Regions from separate parts of the Halobacillus sp. B29 genome, predicted to be linked through region 1. Evidence: riboswitches for the same ligand, from Rfam matches in the RefSeq annotation. Region 1 holds a riboswitch; each other region holds the start of a gene.

Region 1 (7,095 bases):
TGAATAGAATACACCACTGGTTCTCCGCCGAAATTCCGGATCAGTGTTCCGATTTCTTCCGCTCTTCGATCAGCGGCTACGGCCACCCGCTTTCCTTGCAGTTCACTCATCGTCATCCCCTCCTTCCGTTTTGTGCTTAAGCCATTCCAGCATTATGTGCTGCTTCGCTTCCTCCCTATAATCCTCCTCGACGAGCTGTTTAAGGGTTTCCTGTTTCTCTTCACTCGAAAGACGGGATCGTTTAATGTACAGGCGGCATGTATATAAGAAGTCAACGTAGTCCTCATAAGTATGATCGTACTTCTGTTCGAGTTCCTCTTTCATTCGTGAGGCAAGCTTGGGACTTGCTCCTCCCGTCGAAACTGCGATCGACAGTCTGCCGCGTTTAATATGACCCGGAAACTGAAGGTTGCCTCGTTCCGCCTCGCCTGTGACATTTACGAGCGGAACCCTGGAGGAAGACTGCCATACCTGTTCATTCACCAGTTCGTTATTGGTCGCAATCACCACTATGTAAGCACCTTTAATATCCTTTGGCTGGAAGAGCTTTTTCTTCCATGCCACTACGGAGTCCTCTGCCATGACACTCAGTTCAGAAGTTAAGTGAGGGCTCACAACGGTAACCTGCGCCCCGCTTTCAATTAATGTACGGGCTCGTTTACAAGCCACCTTTCCCCCTCCAATAATGACGGCCCTGCGATTTTCCAGCTGGACCATCAGCGGTGCGAATGCCATACCCTCAACTCCTTTCTTTAGGACAGGACCGGAAACGATTCCTTGTTCTGTAATGCTTCCTTCACCCGGTCTGCGAGCGCCTCTACTATTCCAGGGTGATCCTGTAAATAGTGAGTCATTTCGATCGAATGACCTGCAGCCTTAAGCTCATCGATTCTCTCCTGCATAGAACGGATCAACAGTCCCGTAAACCATAAATAGGGAACGACAATCGCCCCTTCCCCTGCTCGGCTTAGAGAAGTCTCCAGCCCTTCTTCAAACGTGGGACCACATGCAGCCAAATAGCAGACGTCGACGTTTGAAACATTGGTTTTACTTTTCAGTTTGTTTGCAATGGATTCAATATCACGCTTCGTTTCCGGCTTGCGGCTGCCTCTGCCCACTAAAAGAAGATTCAATGGAGAATTTTGTAATGTTGTGGTGGATTCAATACGGTCAACCAGGACATCAACCAGCCGGTCCTGTACGCCGAGCGGTTTCCCATACGTAAAGGTGACGGAAGGAAAGCGCTCCTGCATATGCTTGATTTCTTCTGGAAGATCCTTATAGTAATGACCCGCTGACAGAAGAAGCACAGGAACGACAGCAATTTCAGAAGCCCCGTTTTGAACCAGTTCCTCTACTCCATCCGCGACATTAGGAGAAGCAATCTCCAGGTAACAGATTTTGTATAAGGGAACGTTCACATGGGCCTGCGCTTTCTCGATACAGGCGACCGCTTCGCTTCTTGTTTCTTCGACTCGACTTCCATGACTTACGTATAATACGGCCTGCATATTTTTCCTCCTCTTTAGCCCACTACTTGATGAAATGGATTCTCTTCCTGTTGTGGAAGGGATTCAAACCACTGCAGTGAATCCCGAAGCTTCACCACTTCCCCCACGACGATCATGGATGGATTGGCTATATCTTTTGCTTTTTCTACGATTGTGGAAACCGTTCCTGTCACCGTCTGTTGGTGTTCCGTTGTTCCCCATTGCACGAGCGCAATCGGTGTATCAGCCGAACGTCCATGACGGATCAGCCTTTCACAAATGTCAGGCAGTTTCTTTACCCCCATGTATATGCACAAGGTATCCATGCTTTTCACAACGCTCTCCCAGTAGGCTTCTTCGTCGATTCCAAGTTTACTGACCCCTGAGATAAAAGCGACAGACGAACTGAAATCACGGTGGGTGACCGGGATGCCTGCATAAGCTGGAGCAGCAATTCCAGAAGTGATGCCCGGAACAATTTCGTATGGAATCCCTCGTTTGGATAGGGCCTCCGCCTCTTCTCCACCCCGTCCGAAGACGAAAGGGTCGCCGCCTTTCAGACGAGTGACGGTTTTTCCTTGAAGCGCAAATTTGCATAACAGACCGTTAATGCTCGATTGACTGAGGGAGTGGTTGTTCGGGCTTTTTCCACAATACACAAGTTCGGTTCGCTCTCCTGCTTCATCTAAAAGCTCCTGATTGACAAGACGGTCGTAAAGGATCACGTCTGCTTGCTGAATGGCCTTTAACCCTTTGACGGTAATTAAATCCACATCTCCTGGTCCTGCACCAACGATAAATACTTTGCTCATCCTTTGACCCACCCCTTTTCGATTAAGAAAGCAACCAGCCGGTCCGCACATGCCTGCTCATCCAGACTGCCGGATTCTAATCTGAGCTCAGGGGAAGCGGGTGCTTCATAAGGAGCATCTACACCGGTAAAGCCTTTGATTTCCCCTTTTCTTGCTTTCTTGTACAAGCCTTTTGGATCGCGCTTCTCACACTCTTCTACAGGACAATCCACGTGGACTTCCAGAAATTCGTCTTTGTTAAATAACTTTCTTACCTGATCGCGGTCCTCCTGATAGGGAGAGATAAAAGCCGTCAGAACGATCGATCCGCTGTCAGCAAAGAGCTTCGCGACCTCGCCGATCCGGCGGATATTTTCTTTTCGGTCCTCTGCTGAAAAACCAAGATCGCTATTCAACCCCTGCCGAATGTTATCCCCATCCAGTAAGTATGTTTGCAGCCCTTTCTGGAACAACTGCTTATTGACTAAATTCGCAATGGTTGATTTCCCGGATCCAGATAAACCGGTCAGCCAGATCACTCCGCTATGGTGTCCGTTCTTTTTTCGATAATCGTTTACATTTACTGCAGCATCATGCCACGTGAGATTGGATCCCATATCCATCATCCTTTCCGTTATGAGTCAGTGGTTTGTTTATCTCGTAGTCCTTCAATTAGCGTCTCAACGACCTCGGGACGGCTGAACGTTTTTGGCGGTTTTTCGCCATTTCTGAGCAGTTCACGTACCTTTGTACCGGAAAGAATGACGTGGTGTTTGGCATCATGTGGGCACGTCTTGTGGGAAGCCATTGCTTCACACGCCTGGCAGTAGAAGCTGTGCTCAAAGAACATTGGCGTTATTCCCAGTTCATCTTCTGTGAAATGACTAAAGATTTTCTGAGCGTCGTAAGTTCCGTAGTAATCGCCTACTCCAGCGTGGTCACGGCCGACAATGAAGTGGGAGCAGCCGAAGTTCTTACGGACAAGACTGTGAAAAATAGCTTCACGTGGACCAGCATAGCGCATAGCCGCACTAAAGACAGCAAGCACAACACGATTCGCCGGATAGTAGTTTTCGAGCAGCACCTGGTAGCTCTTCATCCTTACATCACTCGGAATGTCGTCGCTTTTCGTTTCGCCGACAAGTGGATTTAAGAACAGTCCATCTACCGTTTCCAAGGACGCTTTTTGAATATATTCATGAGCGCGGTGAACCGGATTACGGGTTTGGAAACCAACGACTTTACTCCAGCCCAGGTCCTTAAATAAGTCTCTCGACTGGGCAGGGTCCAGGTAGAACTTTTCGTCATGTTCCTTTTCCGCACGTTTTGTCAGTTCAATTTCCCCGGCCACGTAATAGTCCGGACGGCCGTAAAGTTTATTTACGCCGGGATGCGCGGATTCTTTGGTTAAGTACACATTCTCTGCTTCTTTTTCTTTATCCGATGAATAGACTTCACTAATCGTGATCGTACCGTATGTCGTACCGTTTTGAACGAGCGCGGCTTTCTGTCCCGGCTGAAGCTCATTCGCCTTTTCTTTATTTACGGGCAGCGTAATGGGAATGCTCCACGGTGTTCCGTCTTTCAGCCTCATATTCTCAACGACGGAATGATAATCTTCTTGATTCAGAAAACCGGTTAAGGGGCTATAGGCCCCGTTTCCGATCAGTTCTAAATCACTTAAAGCCATGGCATCCAGTTCAATTTTTGTGGTAAGAGCTGAAGTGTCAGCCCCTTCGTTTATTTGATTGACAAGCGTCCCGCCGTGGGGAGCGATAATTGTAGACATGTGATTTCCTCCTTTATTCACTCTCGTTGTTACCTGTCGTATGAAGACCGCACTCGGTCTTGTTAAAGCCTTTCCATCGTCCGGAGCGATCGTTGCTGTCCGCTGCAAACGTACAAGGGATACATCCAATACTTGGATATCCTTTATCGTGCAAATCATTGTAATCCAAGTCGTTTAGTCGGATATATTGCCATACGTCGTCCCATGTCCAGTAAATAAGGGGACATACCTTTATGGATTCAAAACGGTCATCTTTATTTATAAAATTCGTATGGCTCCGGCTTACCGACTGTTCGCGCCGCAGTCCGGATACCCAGGCGGTGGCTCCGCTCAATGCTTCTTCCAGCGGTTTAATTTTACGGATAAAGCAGCATTTGTCCGGCTCTCTTTTCCATAAGGCTGAGCCATGTTTTTCGGCCTGCTGTTCCAGTGTTAATTCCGGTTTTTTCATTTCAATATTCAAGTCCGGATATTTTTTCTTCACCTTATCAATTAAATCGTATGTTTCCTGAAAATGAATTTCCGTATCAAGAAAAACGATGTGGGCATCTTTTTTAACTTTTGCTATTAAATCTATGAGTACAATTCCTTCAGCACCAAAGCTGCAGGCGTAGGTAATAGAAGAACCATAAGTATCATAAGCCCATTTCAGTACTTCTAGTGCCCCCTTGGTTTCCCCTTCAGGGCCCAGATGTTCAAAAGGATCGCCTGTGAACTCTTCATAAGTTATGGCTGGATTAGTCATTTTTTTCCTCCCTTCCCACAAACAAAACGCTACAAATCAAAAACCTCTCTCCTTGAAAAAAGAAGAGAGGCGTACAGCATGAATAAGCCCGCGTCTCATCTTCTCATCTTTCAAGTGATAGCTTGCTGGAATTGGCACAGCGTCTGTTGACCCGTTGCCGAGGCTTCAAAGGGCCAGTCCCTCCACCTCTCTAGATAAGAAAACGATGATTGAATTTTTTTAAAATGTGATTGATTAAAATCTTATGCCCCTTTTTACTATATGTCAATGCTTAATTTAAATATTCTGTATTTTTAAAAATCGTTCTTGACAGGACTTACCTTTCCCCTTTAGATTGAATAGTATCTTAATTTTAAAATTAAATAATCCTTATAAAGAGCCGGGGAAGGAATCTGGTCCGTTGATCCCGCAGCAACCTCTCCTAGTTGTAGAAGGTGCTCATTCCAGCAGACATTGTCTGAGAGATAAGGTTAAGCTATTCAGCTTTTCACCTCTTTCCTCAGGGAAGAGGTTTTTTCTTAGCCTTTTTACAGAATACTCTGTTAATAATTGTAATTTCAGCTCTTCTGAACTTCCGTATTGATCTTAAAATTAAGCTCCCTATTGTGGAAGAATCAGTTTCAAGATAACCGGGGTCCGTTACGTTAAATGGAGAAGGGCTGGTGGGGAAATAACTCGCTTTCCTGTGGGGGAACTGGCAAGCCTCCTCAGTCGTTATCACTCCCTGCGGGGTCTCGCCTAGCTCCTTCTCCCACGGGAGTCTCATCATTTCCCCACCAACCCAACATGATTAAGAAAAACGGACCCTTCCAGAAGAGAATAATTTCCCTGCTTAATCTGGGTTAAATGCTTTTATGACAGGCTATTGGGTGTAGTTACATCCTGAAAATAGGTAGAAAACCACATAGTCTAATTCATCATTATGCAGGTGATGTTGGAAATGGTATTGAGTCTCTGATTTGGAAAGGTCCGGAGGGGGACGATGTAGACTCCTGCGGGATGAACATGATCGGTGAGATCCCGCAGGGCTTTTAGCCCGAGGAAGCTCAGCACATGCCCGCGGAAAGCGAAATCGTCCCCCGAAGGGCCTCCCTCATAACCAATATCTCGAAACTGAGTCTTAAAGTAAACGGCCCTATTGTGTAATAAGCTTTTAAGGAAAAAAACTATAATAAACTTTAACAAAGAAGTGACTTTATTCATTTCGGGTCCATATAGTGTAAGAATTGAGATGGAAACTGCTTAGAAAACAACGCGTTCTTCTTTGCTCTGTAAGCCTGGTCAGGAATACATAACAGCTAGATTTTTTTAAACATAAAACCAAGTAAATCAATCAGAATAATAAATTATAGAAACAGGAGTGTTGAAACGTGAGAAGATTACTTATTTTTTCGTTCGTCGGTTTTTTTGCCCAGCTTATCGACGGTGCGCTGGGGATGGCATTCGGGCTCAGCTCTTCATCCCTTTTGCTCGCCTACGGGGTGGCTCCCGCGATTGCCTCCTCTTCGATCCATATGTCTGAAATCGCTACAACAGGCGTTTCAGGATTTTCACACTATAAGTTCGGAAACCTGGATAAAAAATTAGCCCTGACCTTAATTGTTCCGGGAGCGGTCAGCGCATTTTTGGGAGCAGCTTTTCTAAGTAATCTCCCGGGAGATATGATTAAGCCTTTTATCTCCTCTTTCTTACTTTTGCTCGGGATTTATATCATCGCTCGTTTTCTTTTCCTGCGCCCGTCAAATGAGAACCAGAAAAGAAAGCCGCTCAAAAAACGCTTTCTGTACCCGCTTGGCTTCCTAGCAGGATTCATGGATTCCATAGGCGGCGGTGGATGGGGGCCGATCAACACTCCTGTGCTCCTATCGCAAAAGGGAGCGACCCCTAGAAAAGTCATCGGTACGGTGGATACGACCGAGTTCGCCGTGACGACTTCTGCCACCCTCGGTTTTCTTATATTTTTAGGAATCGATCAGTTCAACTGGCTGTGGATTGCGGCTTTTGTTATTGGGGGGGTTCTGGCCGCCCCACTTGCCGCCTGGCTGGTTCGGATTCTTCCAGCTCTGATTCTCGGAGTGCTTGCCGGTGGTTTCATTATTTTAGTGAATCTGCGCACTGTACTGCAGTCCGTTTCCATCAGCGGTGATGTGCTGACACTCATTTATACCGTCCTCATTGCAGGCTGGGCAGCATGCGTCCTTTTCTCCATTAAACGAAACATTCAATTTAACCGTCAGGGGAACTCTCCGTTAAAAGAAACGTCGTAGCACCCGCCTAACT
Region 2 (7,095 bases), on a different contig from region 1:
TAAACTTAATAAAATGAATAATTTTTTCATGATGAGACCTCCTATTGTCTGCGGATTTTTTTAGATACAAAGTTTCCTATTGTTTGCGTGATTTGCACAATGACGACGAGAAGAAGCACGGTCGCAATCATGATATCCGTCTCAAATCGCTGATAGCCATACGAAATCGCTAAGTCACCAAGACCACCGCCGCCTACGAATCCGGCCATCGCCGAAGCTCCTACAAGACCAATCGTCGCAATGGTCAGATTCAGTACAATGGAACTTAACGCTTCCGGTATATATACGCGCGCGATAATTTGCCAGGGGGTGGCTCCCATAGCCTCCGCTGCTTCGATAACACCTGACTTCACCTCGAGCAGACTGCTCTCTACCAGCCGCGCGATATAGGGCGCCGAGAAAATAACGAGCGGTACTACCGCTGCAGCCGTGCCAATGGATGAGCCCACAATAAATCTTGTCACGGGCAGAATGGCTACCAGTAAGATGATAAATGGGATCGACCTGAAGAAGTTAACTACTGAACTGAGCGCATTGAATATAGGTTTGTTTTCAAGCAGTCCGCCATCTTTAGTAACCACTAACGCAATCCCAAGGGGAAGACCAATTAATGTGGCTGCAAGCAGAGAAATTCCGACCATTAAGAGGGTCTGATTGGTGGCTTCCAGAATTCTCGGCCAAAAATCCATTAAGTTAACCTGCATGTGCTTTCACCTCCTGAACTGTTACGGAACGCTGGATGGAGTCGATTGCTCTCACAATTTCTTTATCTTCTCCTTGCATCTCCACCACTAAATGTCCAAACGGAATGCCCTGAAGCTCTGTAATCTGCCCAAAAAGTACATTCACTTCCACTTCATATGACTTCGATACGTGGGAAAGTACTGGCTGCCCCGCACTTTCATCTACAAAGGTGACACGGTAAATATGCCGGCTTGCGCCCCGCTTTTCTATCCCCTCCAGGATGGATGCTGGAATTTCATTTTCCATAACCGTTCTTACAAAGTTCTTTGTAGTGGGATGTTCCGGCTGGGAAAACAAATCAAATATGGATCCTTGCTCGATGACACGACCATGTTCCATAACTGCGATCCGGTCGCAAACTTCACGGACAACATTCATTTCATGTGTGATCATAAGAATCGTGATGTTATATTCATCCCGCACTCTGCTCAAAAGTTTAAGAATGGACTTGGTAGTCTCAGGATCAAGAGCAGATGTCGCTTCATCACATAGCAATATGTCCGGAGAGGTGGCTAAAGCCCGTGCAATTCCGACCCTCTGTTTCTGTCCACCGGATAACTGGTCTGGATACTGCCTTGCTTTATCTGACAAACCTACAAATTCCAAAATTTCTTCTACACGTGCGTCAATATCTTTTTTAGGTACCCCTGATATTGCCAATGGAAAAGCGACATTGTGGCGTACCGTTTTAGACTCCAGCAGATTAAAGTGCTGAAAGATCATGCCGATTCGCTTCCGGACTTTTCGTAACTCGGGTTTAGACAGTTGGGTCAAATCTTCCCCATCCACGAGAAGCCTGCCTTCCGAAGGATATTCCAGTAAATTAACTAAACGAACAAGCGTACTTTTTCCTGCCCCGCTATAACCAATAACTCCGAAGATTTCTCCTTTATTCACGGCTAAATCCACTTGATCTACAGCTCTTAATTCATTTCCATTGTGTTCATAGATTTTTGATACTCCTTCAAACTCAATCATGAACGTCCCCCCTTTGTTTTTCTTTTCTTCCAATTAGCTGTCTTTCTTATGTACGACAAAGCGTGAAACTTTCGTTATGGCACATAAAAGAGCCCCTCTTCTTAAAAGATAAGAAGAGGGGCTCTATCATACGTGATTTATGAGAACCGTCTCTTCTCATCTTTCACGTGCATAAAGCACCTGCTGGAGTTGGCACAGTTTCTGATGACGCATCAGTCCCGCTGCCGAGGTTTCGTAGGGCCAGTCCCTCCACCTCTCTAGATAAGAAGATTTTTATTTGTTTTTAAATTGGATGGTGATTATCTTATTATAGCTCATCAGCTTTGTCAATTTTATCTGTGAAACTTTTCGTTTTTTCTCTTACCTGACTAAAAGCCGGTCCCCATGTCTATTACAGTAAAACCCAATTTTTACGATTATCTTCATACCTTAACGGGTATGCTGAAATAGAGAGCTTATAAAGGAGGTTTAAACATGTTTCATTACACAGTAGAAACAGAAAAAGGAATTGAAGAAGCAGTAGAAAGTTTAGAAGCCAGCCTTAAAGAAGCCCAATTCGGAGTTTTATGGAATTTTGATATTAAAGATAAACTCAATGAAAAAGGATTAGAATTCGAGAAAGAATTCAAAGTATTGGAAGTATGTAACCCTAAGGAAGCTCAGCGTATTCTTAATGAAAATACACTAGCTGGTTATTTCCTGCCATGTAAAATGGTTGTTTATTCTGACGGGGGCTCTACAAAAATTGGTATGCCTAAACCAACTGCCCTCATTCAATTGGTGGAAGATGAACAAATTCAGAGACTCGCAGAAGATATTGAACAACGATTAATCCATTGCGTGGATCAAAGCGTATAACGCATATGAGGAGGGATAATCTTTGAATTATCCTTCCTTTTTTTTATTTAGATCTGTTAAATCTGGTTGTTAATTTTCATAAGAGGCTTATTAAAGGATAGGGCCGGTTACTTGAAGACCCAGTTTCGAGATATTGGTTTGTAGTTAAGGTCCGTACCTTGTGTTATATAGCTCTCTGATTACTTGAGTATGAACTTTCTCAAATGGAAGATCAACCTATGATCAGCGCTAAACTTTTATCATGTCATGTGGTGAATCACCCCCGTTATAGAAGGATTTACGGCTGTTTCAGGATGCCTTCCTTCTTTTTTTGAAGGGTCCGTTTTCATAATAATATTGGGATGGTGGGGAAATGAGGAGACTCCCGCGGGAGAAGGAGCCAGGCGAGACCCCACAAGGAGTGAAACGACCGAGGAGGCTTGTCAGTTCCCCCGCAGGAAAGCGACTTATTTCCCAACCAGCCTTCCTCTTTTTAACGTAACAGCCTCATTTATCTTGAAAATGAGTCTTAAACAAACAGAAGCTTCTCTTTTAAAAAATCTCCTAGTTCTTGATCGGTGGAAGATTTAAAACCTTCTTTCCTTTGACTGAACAATGAAATTCTCCCTGACTCGTAATCGCACCATAAAATATATTTTCAATAGAAGTTATCCCGCAAGCTCTCCATTGGTTCTCCAACCATTCCTCGTTTTTACCCAGGTGATTCAAAATATCCTTTTGCAATTTTCCGTCCAGAATAAGTGGAATGTCATAACCCCCACCCCTATATGGAAGATGGAAATCCTCCCTCGTGATGTTTTCTTTTTCTGACTTTAACTTTATAGACATTGACCCGTTCGCTTCAATCAATGCTAATTCGACATCATTAATATGGTACACATCCTTTTCCCGAAGCATTTGTACGATATTATCGATAGAATAGTTAATGCTTTTAATGTTTTTTTCGACGATTTCTCCATTGAAAACCACCACCGTTGGTTCAAATGTTAAGAGCTTTCCCAACTTGCGATTTCTTAGTTTACTCCATACAATCAATTTCTGCAGTAAAGCAATTGCAATCATAGCCACTACGGTATGGATATGATTAATATTCGGATCAGCAATATCTGCCCCGACAACTGAACCGAGTACAAGAACCACCAGAAAATCAAAGACAGGCAGTTCACCTATTGACCGCTTCCCCATAAACAACCCTATGGCGAGTAGGAATGGAAGGATTGTTACAATTCTGCCTATAACCTTAAGTAAATCCCACAATAAATCCAATTGATTCACCACCTATACGTAGGTTTGCTTCCCACAGAATGTTTTATCCAATATTCTTTTATCCACCTGTTGACATTATACCTTATGGGGTATATTATTAATCATGTACTGTTCAACACAGCAAACAAAATCTTCATTAAGGGAGGGGAATCAATATGGAGTACAACGAAGCCATGAAAAACAGAGTAAAGCGTCTGGAAGGACAACTAAGAGGCGTTCTCAAAATGATGGAAGAAAATAAAGATTGCAAAGACGTCATCACTCAACTGTCTGCTTCTAGAAGTGCAATTGATCGCACTATCGGTTTAGTCGTCAGCTCCAACCTTGTGGAGTGCATTCAGGAATCAAGTGATAACCAGAACACAGAAGATTCCATCAACGAAGCTGTGCAGCTTCTAGTTAAAAGCCGATAATTTTTTAATAAATTTTATACCCATACACGTATATGTATAAATAAATTCTAGGAGGATAAAGATGTCTGAAACAAAATCAACCAATATCATCTTGTTCAGCGGAGATTATGATAAAGCGATGGCCGCTTATATTATTGCTAACGGGGCAGCCGCTTACGATCACAATGTAACCATTTTCCACACATTCTGGGGGTTAAACGCTCTGCGAAAAGATGAACAAGTATCTGTTAAGAAAAACTTCATGGAAAAAATGTTTGGAAAAATGATGCCTAGAGGTGCCGATAAAATGGGCATATCTAAAATGAACTATGCTGGCTTCGGCCCGAAAATGATTAAAGATGTAATGAAAAAACACAATGCTATGCCGTTGCCTGACTTGATTGAAATGGCGCAGGAACAAGATGTTAACCTTGTCGCTTGCACTATGACCATGGATCTTTTAGGGCTTCAAAAAGAAGAACTGCTTGATGAAATTGAATATGCGGGCGTTGCTGCTTATATTGGCGATGCTGAAGACGGTAACGTAAACCTGTTCATTTAATAGGAGGTCAACTTTTATGAAAACAATAACTGCGCAAGAACTGGAAGCGAAATTGAACAAAAATGAATCACTTAATCTAATTGACGTTCGTGAGGATGAAGAAGTAGCTGCCGGAAAGATTCCTGGTGCTGCACATATCCCTCTCGGCTCATTAGAAGCTCGTATAGACGAATTGGATCAATCCAAGGGCTATGTAATGATTTGCCGTTCCGGGGGCCGCAGCGGGCGTGCTGCACAGTTCCTTGAGCAAAATGGCTTCGATGTAACTAATATGGACGGCGGTATGCTGGATTGGAACGGACCTACTGAATAATTTTTTTAAATGATATACCCTTTGGGGTTATAGGAGGATGAAATGATGGATATTAAAGCAGATCATTTGTTAGATGCTAAAGGACTTGCGTGCCCGATGCCTATTGTAAAAACAAAAAAAATGATAAAGGACTTAAATTCTGGTGACGTAGTCGAAGTTCAGGCAACCGATAAAGGTTCTAAGGCGGATCTCCAGGCCTGGGCCAAGAGTGCTGGTCATCAATATTTAGGAACCATTGAAGAGGAAGGCACCTTAAAACACTACATTCGTAAAGCTAGTGATGAATCAGAAGAGAAATTGCACCCGGACACCGTAAATAATGAGGAGCTTTCTCAAAACCTGAAAAATGATAACGTACTCCTTCTCGATGTACGTGAGTCAGCGGAGTTTGCATTCGAGCATATTCCAGAGGCCGTATCTATTCCACTTGGTGAATTAGATGAGCGAATCAATGAAATTGACCAGACGAAAGATGTTTATGTCGTATGCCGCACAGGAAGTCGTAGTGACATGGCTTGTCAAAAGCTTACGGAAAAAGGTCTTGAGCGTGTATACAATGTTGTACCGGGTATGAGCGAGTGGTCCGGTGAAACGACATCACTGCGTTCATAAAATTTTTTAAACTTAAATATACCTTAGGGGGTAATTAATAATGGCAATAAAAGAAATCTCAGTTAAGGATTTAGCTGAAAAAGCACTTCAAAAAGAAGAACTGTTTTTACTTGATGTCCGTACAGAAGACGCTTTTCAGGACTGGAAGATCGAAAGTGAGAATTTCACTTATTTGAATATCCCTTACTTTGATCTGCTTGATGGCGTGGAAGAAATTGAAGATCAGCTTCCAAAAGATCAGGATATTGTAGTGGCCTGTGCCAAAGGCGGGTCTTCCCAGATGGTCACAGAAATGCTGGATGACGCCGGATTTACAAATGTGTATTCCTTGGAAGGCGGTATGAAAGCGTGGAGTGAACACTTAATGCCTGTTAAGGTAAGTGATCTTACGGACGGTGGCGAGCTCTACCAATTTGTACGTATCGGTAAAGGATGCTTATCTTACATGGTTGTATCGAACGGAGAAGCAGCTATTATCGATTCCACCCGTAAAACCGATGTATATGTGAATTTTGCTGAACAAATGGGTGTGACTATTAAACATGTATTTGATACCCACTTACACGCTGACCATATTTCTGGAGGCAGAACCATTGCTCAGCAAACAGGTGCAGCTTACTGGCTACCTCCAAAGGATGCAGAAGAAGTAACCTTTGATTATCAGCCATTAAAAGATGGAGAAAAGGTGACCATTGGAAACACAACCATCGACATCCACGCGCTGTATTCACCAGGGCACACCATTGGTTCCACTTCTTTTGTGGTAGATGATCAATACTTGATGACCGGAGATATTCTGTTCATCGATAGTATCGGCCGCCCTGACCTGGCAGGAAAAGCAGATGATTGGGTCATGGATCTTAGAGAAACGTTGTATGAACGCTATAAAGATCTTTCAGATGAACTAATCGTGCTTCCTGCGCACTTTATGATTATGGATGAGTTAAACGAAGATGGAACAGTAGCCGAGAAGCTGGGTGTTCTCTTTGAGAAGAACCACGGTCTGAATATCGAAGACAAAGATGAGTTTAGAAAAATGGTAACCGAGAATCTTCCGCCACAGCCGAATGCTTATCAGGAAATCCGTGAAACCAACATGGGTAAAATTGATCCGGAAGAAGAAGAACAGCGAGAAATGGAAATTGGTCCAAATCGCTGTGCCGTCCGCTAGTTAATTCTAAGGTAAACAAACAAAGATTTTAAAACAACATTATTTATTGGAGGTTATTCCCTATGAACGTAACAAAAGTATTAGATGCCAAAGGTTTAGCATGCCCTATGCCAATTGTGAAAACAAAGAAAGCCATGAAAGAAGTTGAGAGCGGCGAAACGCTTGAAATTCACGCAACCGATCAAGGGGCGAAAAGTGA
Region 3 (7,095 bases), on a different contig from region 1:
TACACACTACATAACAGCCATACGTGCGGCATTAAAAGAGTACAAAGAGAAAAATCTTTAATCAGGCATCGTTGCGATTCCTTCTTCCTGTCATTTAATCCAAATTGGCACATACACTGTACTAGCTCCAAGCTGTACTGCCCCAGACGATTGAACAGCAGCAAGATTAACATCACAGAGTAAAGGAGATCATCACATGAGACTGCTTGCTTTTAAGTTGATTAATTTAGCCAGCTTTATGTATCTGCTCACCGCCTCCTTCTTCTTATCACAAAATTTCATGCAGCCATCTACCGACAATGTATATGTTATGCCGGCCCCGTTTGCCTTTTCTATTTGGTTCGTTATTTACTTACTTCTTTTCATCTTTCTAATGAAATCATTCTTTGCAAATGAAGAGCTTAATCGTGTCATTGGTCATATCGGGTTATGGTTTCCATTAAGTATGTTCCTATCCGGGACTACGGTAATGGTAGGAACCACTCCATCGTTACTGTTCATTACTTTATCGTTGCTTACCTTATGTGTGGTATATACGATCATTCAAAGACTAAATCTCTCTACTCAAAAATACAGAACTCCCTTTTCCATTTACCTCGCCTGGACCTCTATAGCTACTATCGTGGATACCTTTGTCGTTTTGAAAGCAAATGAAGTACAAGAACTATTTGCCATTGGAGAACTGGGATGGTCCGCATTTATTCTTGTAGTAGGGGGACTCATTGCCCTTGCCTTTTATTTCATTCAGAAAGATACGTGGTTTCCTCTTGTTTTCATATGGGGCTATGGAGCAATCTTTGCTTATCAGGAAAACACACTTATCAAATTTATTACAGGAGCTTTTGTCGTCATTCTATTATTTATTATTTTCTTCAGCTGGTTCCAAAAGAATCGCGTTTCTTAAGGAGGAGGGTAATAAAAATTTTTTTGTATCCCTATTACTAATCTTCATTAAATTCATACATAATTTTATAATAAAGGAGGCATACTCCCGTTATAAACGTGATAAAGTTAAATTACTCCGACACCTCTTCTGATTCTGCATTCAAGTAAAAGTTGATGAATATCTTATAATAAGGAAGGCAGCATGTAATGCCCTTGCTTAACAAACAAAGGGGTGACTGAGATGGAAAAGGACCTCAAGTTCCAAAACATAACCCACAAAAAGATGGACTTTGATCAAGTATTTGACCATATCCTGACCTTTATGAAAAAGGATCCGCTCGGAAATTACCGTTTAATGCTTGGTACTGATTCTCAAATCCACCCTTCTCACACCATTTTTATTACAGGGATCGTCATCCAACGTGTTGGAAAAGGCGCGTGGGCGTGTTTCTGTAAGAAGCTTATTTCGCGAAAAATGACCACGCTGCATGAACGAATCTCCTATGAGACATCACTTACCGAACATATCGCTTCTTTATTCACGGAAGATAAGAAAAATGAAATGATTGATATCATTCTGCCTCATATTTATAAAGGTGCTACTTTTACAATGGAGGGGCATATTGACATTGGTTCAGGAGAGCGGAACCGGACAAGGCTATATGTAAATGAAATGGTAGCCCGAATTGAATCGCTTGGGATCGAACCGAAAATTAAGCCAGATTCGATTGCCGCGAGCAGCTATGCTAACAAATACACAAAATAAAAAAGCACAACCACAGTCGATGAACTGGGTTGTGCTTCCTTTTTATACTTGTACTTTTTTTAATTGCTCCAGTACTTCTGAAGGCTCTGCACGATCTTTGTAGTCTTCTTTGGTGTATTCATAAACAATGGTTCCGTCCTGGTCAATTACATAGGTTGCAGAAACAGGAAGGGTCCACGCTTCATCCCCGTTATGCTCGTCCACTCGCAGCCCTTTTTCTTTGTACACGTCAACAAGATAATCGGGCAGCTGATAAACGAGATTATACTGATTGGCCGTTTCATTTCCAACATCACTTACCACATGGAACTGGAGGTCATTTTTCTCAGTGGTGGATAAAGAGTGATCAGGTTGTTCAGGACTGATCGCAATTAGTTCGCCCCCACTATCGTGAATGTCACTAAGAATCTCCTGATAGGCCCGGAGTTCCATATTACAATAAGGACACCAGCCTCCACGGTAAAACGTCAATATGACAGGCCCTTCTTCCAGCTGTTTGTACAATTCAATTGAATTTCCCTTCGCATCAGGAAGGTTGAAATTAGGAGCTTTTTCACCTTCAGATAGACCTTTCCCATCAGAAGATTGCTCAAGCTCTTGAATGGCCTGCTTCATTTTCTCTTGCACATCTCCAGGAGCCGTCGCTTTGAATTTTTCAATGTATTCGTTGTAGCGCTCTTTCATTTCTGTCTTCACAGGAAAAAACTCCTTTATGGTTAGATTCACGTCGATTATAGCCTAGTTGATTACTTGGTTAAAGTTATCTGCTTATTCCTTCTTGTTAAAAGTAAGGCAATACCTACAGCGAGTCCTCCAGCGATCAGCTTGCCCACAATAACAGGAACAATCATATCTTTTTCAATTCCTGCTACAAAAGCAAAGTGGCTCCCCAGTACAAAAGCTCCACTTACCGCAAAAGCCGAATTCACTATTTTCCCCCGGTGATCCATGTGCTTCATCATGGCAAGCATAGGTAAATGATGGGCAAGGGAAGCCAGGAGGCCGGTCATAGCAGAAGCATTTAAACCAATCTTCTGGCTCAACCGATTCCATACCTTTTCCCCTTTTTGATTAATAAAAGCGATTAAAGGATACGCTCCTGCAAGGGTAACGGTAATCCTGCCTACAATAGAGACCCCCTCAGAAAGCGGGGCCATGCCAGAAATGAGGGTGAATTCCGTAAGCGTTTCAATCGTAATAGCTGCAAGTCCGGTAATAATAAGGATTTCGACTCCTTTTCCAAACCAGGCAAATACACGTATAGCTCCATTCGTAAACAACCATAATCCCATCCCGATAAAAATGGAAAGGAGAAGCGCCGGCAATAAGTTATGCAGCATCCATAACCATTCATATCCTGCGATCGCTCCGCCTGCCAGACAACCAATCGGTATTGTCACTATTCCGATGAGGATCCCTTTCGCGAAATAAGGACGGTCTTCTTTTTGAATGACAGTAAGAGCGACCGGTATAGTAAAGACGAGTGTCGGACCCATCATAGTTCCTAAAAATGCCCATGAAAACACAGCCGCTTCATCCGTTAAGGCTAACGCTTCGGCCAGGGAGTACGCTCCCATATCAATCGCTAAAATCATAGAAGCAAACATAGAAGGATCGGCCCCCAGTTCTTTAAAGACAGGACCAATAACCGGTGCAGCGACTTCTGACAAGACGGGAGCTAGCGAAATGATACCTACCATGGATAAGGCTAGCGGCCCCATCATCATAAAGGCATCATAGAAATGCTTTCCTAAAGATAAACGCTGATTAAGAACATAGTAATCCAGGGCCCCTGCCACCATAAACAAACACATGATGATTAGTATCGATTCATTGACCCATAACAAATCCGCTCCCTCTCCCTTCACAAAACCTATCTCTCACTCAGTTCGCTCTGTTCAAAGGTTTTCCCTTCCTGGTTCTGTGCGTAACTTCGCAGCCCTAAAAATAAAAAAAGCACTCAGAGTAAATACTCTGAGCGCCTTTCAAGGATAAGCGTTTTTAGCCGATTCCACATGCTACGGAACCGTTCTTCTGCAAATATTTCTGATGATGCTCTTCCGCTTCATAGAAAGTGGTGGTCTTAACAACCTCTGTTACAATCGGGCGCTTGAATGTGCCTTTTTCATCCCACTCTTTAATTTTTTCTTCAGCAATATACTTTTGACTGGCATCATTGTAAAAAATCGCCGAGCGGTATTGGTGGCCAATATCGGCACCTTGACGATTTTTTGAAGTTGGATCGTGCGTTTCAAAAAAGATATTTACGAGTTCAGAATAAGTAATGACAGTCGGGTCATACTCTACTTTCACAGCTTCTGCGTGACCTGTTTTACCCGTTTTCACCTGTTCATAAGATGGATTATCCAGATTCCCGCCAATATAACCTACTCGTGTAGATGTAATGCCTTCAAATTTTTCAAAGAATGCTTCTACTCCCCAGAAACACCCTGCTCCAAAAATTGCCTTCGCCATATCTCATCTTTCCTTTCTTTTTAACGCAACTTCTATCGAGAGCCTTCACGGGTATATGACAACGAAAAGACCCCTTTTCTTATCCAAGAAAAGGGGTCGTATTATAGTCCGTACGATCCTCTCATCTCTTAGGATGTCACCATCCTACAGGAATTGGCACCGTTCTCGTCAATCATTAGATTGATTCGATGGTTGCCGGGCATCAAAGGGCCAGTCCCTCCGCCTCTCTGGATAAGAAGTTTCCGTTATTTATTTTTAAGTTATTTCATATCTTACAACGTTTTAGCAGTGAAGTAAAGGATGAAGCTAAAATTTTTTTTGGAAAAAAACATATTCAGCTCCCGGTCTTTTACTCTATTCAGACTGTCATAAGAAAATGCCAGTCCATATTGAACTCTCCATCATTCGACAAATCTTTATTTGCCGCGCTCGCCTGAAGTATTAATCTCTTCAAACGGCTGGACGATGACAAAGCCGTCGCCTTTGAATTCCATTTGGATCGATTCTCCACTTCCCCGTCCAATGAGAGTTTTAAAGCTTATATCTGTACGAAACTCAGGCTGCAAATGACCCGACCAGGCGACCGTAGCATTTGGATCGGTAATTACTGGCTGCCCCGGGCGCACCATAATGGTAAGCGGTTCGTAATGAGACGTGATCGCTACTTTACCTCTTCCCTTCAGTTTAACGTTGAATAAGCCGCCCGACATCATTCCGGCAACTTTTTTCATCAGTTGAATATCCCAGTCTACGCCTGGCTCAAAGGCGAGAAGATCATTGCCATTCACTGTAATTTCTTCGTTATCCAGTTCCAGAATAGTAATTTTTTTGCCTTGATCAGCTAAGTAAAGGCTGCCGCGTCCGGTAGCTTTCATCAGAGAGCTTCCTTCTCCACTCATGGCTTTTTTCACGAAACGACCTACACCGTGCTCAAGGAATCCTTCTCTTTCAAATTTAATCTGCCCGTTGTACGAGATCATGGATCCTGCTTTCGCCCACACTTGATCGGTCAGGTTCACTTCCAGGATACGCGGGGTTTCCAGCTCGAAGTATTCATTCTCTGCATCGTCCTGCTTTGTTTCTCTTATAAATTGTTCAATAGAATATTTGCTCATTCTTCTCTCCCCTTTAATCGCATAGTTGGTTCCTAACTAGGATATTCGCTCTATTCCTATGGTACTCCTTCTTCACAGGGGGATTTTGCTGAACTGATGATTAAAGAGAGTCCGGAAACTGTGAGTTCTTGTACTACCTAAAGTCTCTGTTGAATATTATAGATTCGCTCGCGTTTGTTTAAGACTTGATTTCGAGACTTTTGTGAGAATTAGGTCCTGCGGGGGACGATTTCGCTTTCCGTGGGCATGTGGTAAGCTTCCTCAGGCTTCGCCTTCCGGGATCTTACCGATCATGTTCATCCCACAGGAGTCTGCATCGTCCCCCTCCGGACCTTGCTAAATAGGGAACTCGATATCATGTTCGGAACGCCATGGTTTACGGTGGGGTTAAACCTATAACAATGAGCGTGCACGTGGGATAACCCCTGCTATAGAAGCATTTAAGGCTGATGTAGGACACTAGCTTCTCCAATAGTAGGGTCCGTTCTTCTCACGTAGCCGCCCCTCATCGATTTCAGGCAACGGACTCAATTTATCTCGAAACTGAGTCTTCAACAATCCGTCCCGTTTGTTTAATAAGCGGCTTTGTTCAACCTAAGAACAAGGCGCCGTATATGAGCGATCCAAGGATTACAAAGGCGGGGTGCAGTTTTACTTTTTCAAGTAACAAGAAACTGGCGATGATCAGGATTGCTGTTTGCAGGAAACCTGTGGATTCATAGGAATTCCCAAAAAACTGGTACGCCATAATCCCAAGAAGCACGGCAATCGCTGGGCGGATTAAGTTAGTCATCCGCTTGACCCTGGGAGAATCCTTGAATTTATATAGAAAACTCAACAGGACAATCATTAAAATAAGCGATGGAGCAACTGTGGCAAAGACACCGACCACTGCACCCAGAACCCCTGCCTGCTGATAGCCGACAAAACCGGCCATTTTTGTAGCAATCGGCCCTGGCAGCGCATTCGCCATAGCAAGCATTTCGCTGAATTCCGTCACACTCATCCATCCAAATCGTCCCACAACCTCATTTTCTACCAAAGGGATCGAAGCAGGACCTCCCCCATAACCAATAATTCCAGGTATAAAAAAAGCAACAAATAGTTTCCAAAAAATCATGATGACTGCTCCTGACTTTTATGATTTGGTTTATCTTTAGCTTTTACAGGTTTAAGCAAAGCATATAGTAACAGCGCAAAGATAAGGAGACCAGGATGCAAGCCGATCCACTCAATCAGTAAAAGAGAGACAACCGCAAGAGATAGCGAGACGATCCACCCCAGATTTCCTTGAGCTTTTTTTAGAAAATCATAAGTCAGCTTGGCAAGCATAACTCCTACCACCGGAACCACGGCTCGTGTCATCCCATTGACCCAGGCCTGGTCGCGAAAACTGTTTAACGAAGTAATCAGCACAATCATGATGACAATTGTAGGTATAATGGTTGCTAATACAGCATTCAACATCCCTATGATTCCTGAAACTCGATAACCTATGTACCCTGCCATTTTTGTAGCAATGGGACCTGGCAGCGAGTTGCCTAAAGCCAGGACATCGCCAAATTCATCGTCCGTGAGCCATTCATATTTTTCAACCACTTCCTTATGGACCAGCGGTATGGAAGCAGGACCTCCTCCATAACCGAGCATTCCCACACGAAAAAAGGCTATAAAGAGATTCCACTGCTGCATACTTCTCCTCTCCTTCCAAACCGACTCTCCTCTTCATTCAGTAAGCGGAGATCGTACCATCTGTTCTTGACTCCGTGCCGCCATATAAAACTCCTGTTTCCGGATCACGCCATATAATCTGGCCTCTCCCGAAAGCACCTGTTTCCAGCTGAACGCTGATTT

Evidence for each region. Region 1 has a riboswitch for S-adenosylmethionine ahead of ACTWP7_RS07275 (phosphoadenylyl-sulfate reductase). Riboswitches for the same ligand answer to the same signal wherever they lie in the genome.
Region 2: another riboswitch for S-adenosylmethionine. It lies ahead of ACTWP7_RS08935 (methionine ABC transporter ATP-binding protein); the one in region 1 lies ahead of ACTWP7_RS07275 (phosphoadenylyl-sulfate reductase).
Region 3: another riboswitch for S-adenosylmethionine. It lies ahead of msrA (peptide-methionine (S)-S-oxide reductase MsrA); the one in region 1 lies ahead of ACTWP7_RS07275 (phosphoadenylyl-sulfate reductase).

What each region holds. Positions count from the first base shown of each region.
Region 1 is NZ_JBQQCM010000004.1:202,076-209,170, forward strand. Features, by position in the region: gene ACTWP7_RS07245 (uroporphyrinogen-III synthase) at 1-110, opposite strand, end outside; gene ACTWP7_RS07250 (NAD(P)-binding protein) at 103-735, opposite strand; gene ACTWP7_RS07255 (sirohydrochlorin chelatase) at 753-1,574, opposite strand; gene cobA (uroporphyrinogen-III C-methyltransferase) at 1,526-2,302, opposite strand; gene cysC (adenylyl-sulfate kinase) at 2,299-2,898, opposite strand; gene sat (sulfate adenylyltransferase) at 2,916-4,070, opposite strand; gene ACTWP7_RS07275 (phosphoadenylyl-sulfate reductase) at 4,084-4,815, opposite strand; SAM riboswitch class I at 4,916-5,016, opposite strand; SAM riboswitch class I at 5,182-5,286, shown strand; gene ACTWP7_RS07280 (sulfite exporter TauE/SafE family protein) at 6,186-7,082, shown strand; gene ACTWP7_RS07285 (SagB/ThcOx family dehydrogenase) at 7,090-7,095, opposite strand, start outside.
Region 2 is NZ_JBQQCM010000005.1:228,072-235,166, forward strand. Features, by position in the region: gene ACTWP7_RS08925 (MetQ/NlpA family ABC transporter substrate-binding protein) at 1-30, opposite strand, end outside; gene ACTWP7_RS08930 (methionine ABC transporter permease) at 42-704, opposite strand; gene ACTWP7_RS08935 (methionine ABC transporter ATP-binding protein) at 694-1,722, opposite strand; SAM riboswitch class I at 1,876-1,990, opposite strand; gene ACTWP7_RS08940 (DUF302 domain-containing protein) at 2,197-2,580, shown strand; gene ACTWP7_RS08945 (DUF421 domain-containing protein) at 3,124-3,846, opposite strand; gene ACTWP7_RS08950 (metal-sensitive transcriptional regulator) at 4,002-4,259, shown strand; gene ACTWP7_RS08955 (DsrE/DsrF/DrsH-like family protein) at 4,321-4,800, shown strand; gene ACTWP7_RS08960 (rhodanese-like domain-containing protein) at 4,817-5,113, shown strand; gene ACTWP7_RS08965 (sulfurtransferase TusA family protein) at 5,156-5,725, shown strand; gene ACTWP7_RS08970 (MBL fold metallo-hydrolase) at 5,766-6,896, shown strand; gene ACTWP7_RS08975 (sulfurtransferase TusA family protein) at 6,959-7,095, shown strand, end outside.
Region 3 is NZ_JBQQCM010000001.1:178,770-185,864, reverse strand. Features, by position in the region: gene ACTWP7_RS00870 (poly-gamma-glutamate hydrolase family protein) at 1-61, shown strand, start outside; gene ACTWP7_RS00865 (TspO/MBR family protein) at 197-904, shown strand; gene ACTWP7_RS00860 (ribonuclease H-like YkuK family protein) at 1,127-1,651, shown strand; gene ACTWP7_RS00855 (peroxiredoxin-like family protein) at 1,694-2,347, opposite strand; gene eutH (ethanolamine utilization protein EutH) at 2,398-3,498, opposite strand; gene msrA (peptide-methionine (S)-S-oxide reductase MsrA) at 3,653-4,126, opposite strand; SAM riboswitch class I at 4,245-4,364, opposite strand; gene ACTWP7_RS00840 (AIM24 family protein) at 4,543-5,241, opposite strand; gene ACTWP7_RS00835 (chromate transporter) at 5,831-6,361, opposite strand; gene ACTWP7_RS00830 (chromate transporter) at 6,358-6,933, opposite strand; gene ACTWP7_RS00825 (gamma-glutamyltransferase family protein) at 6,971-7,095, opposite strand, start outside.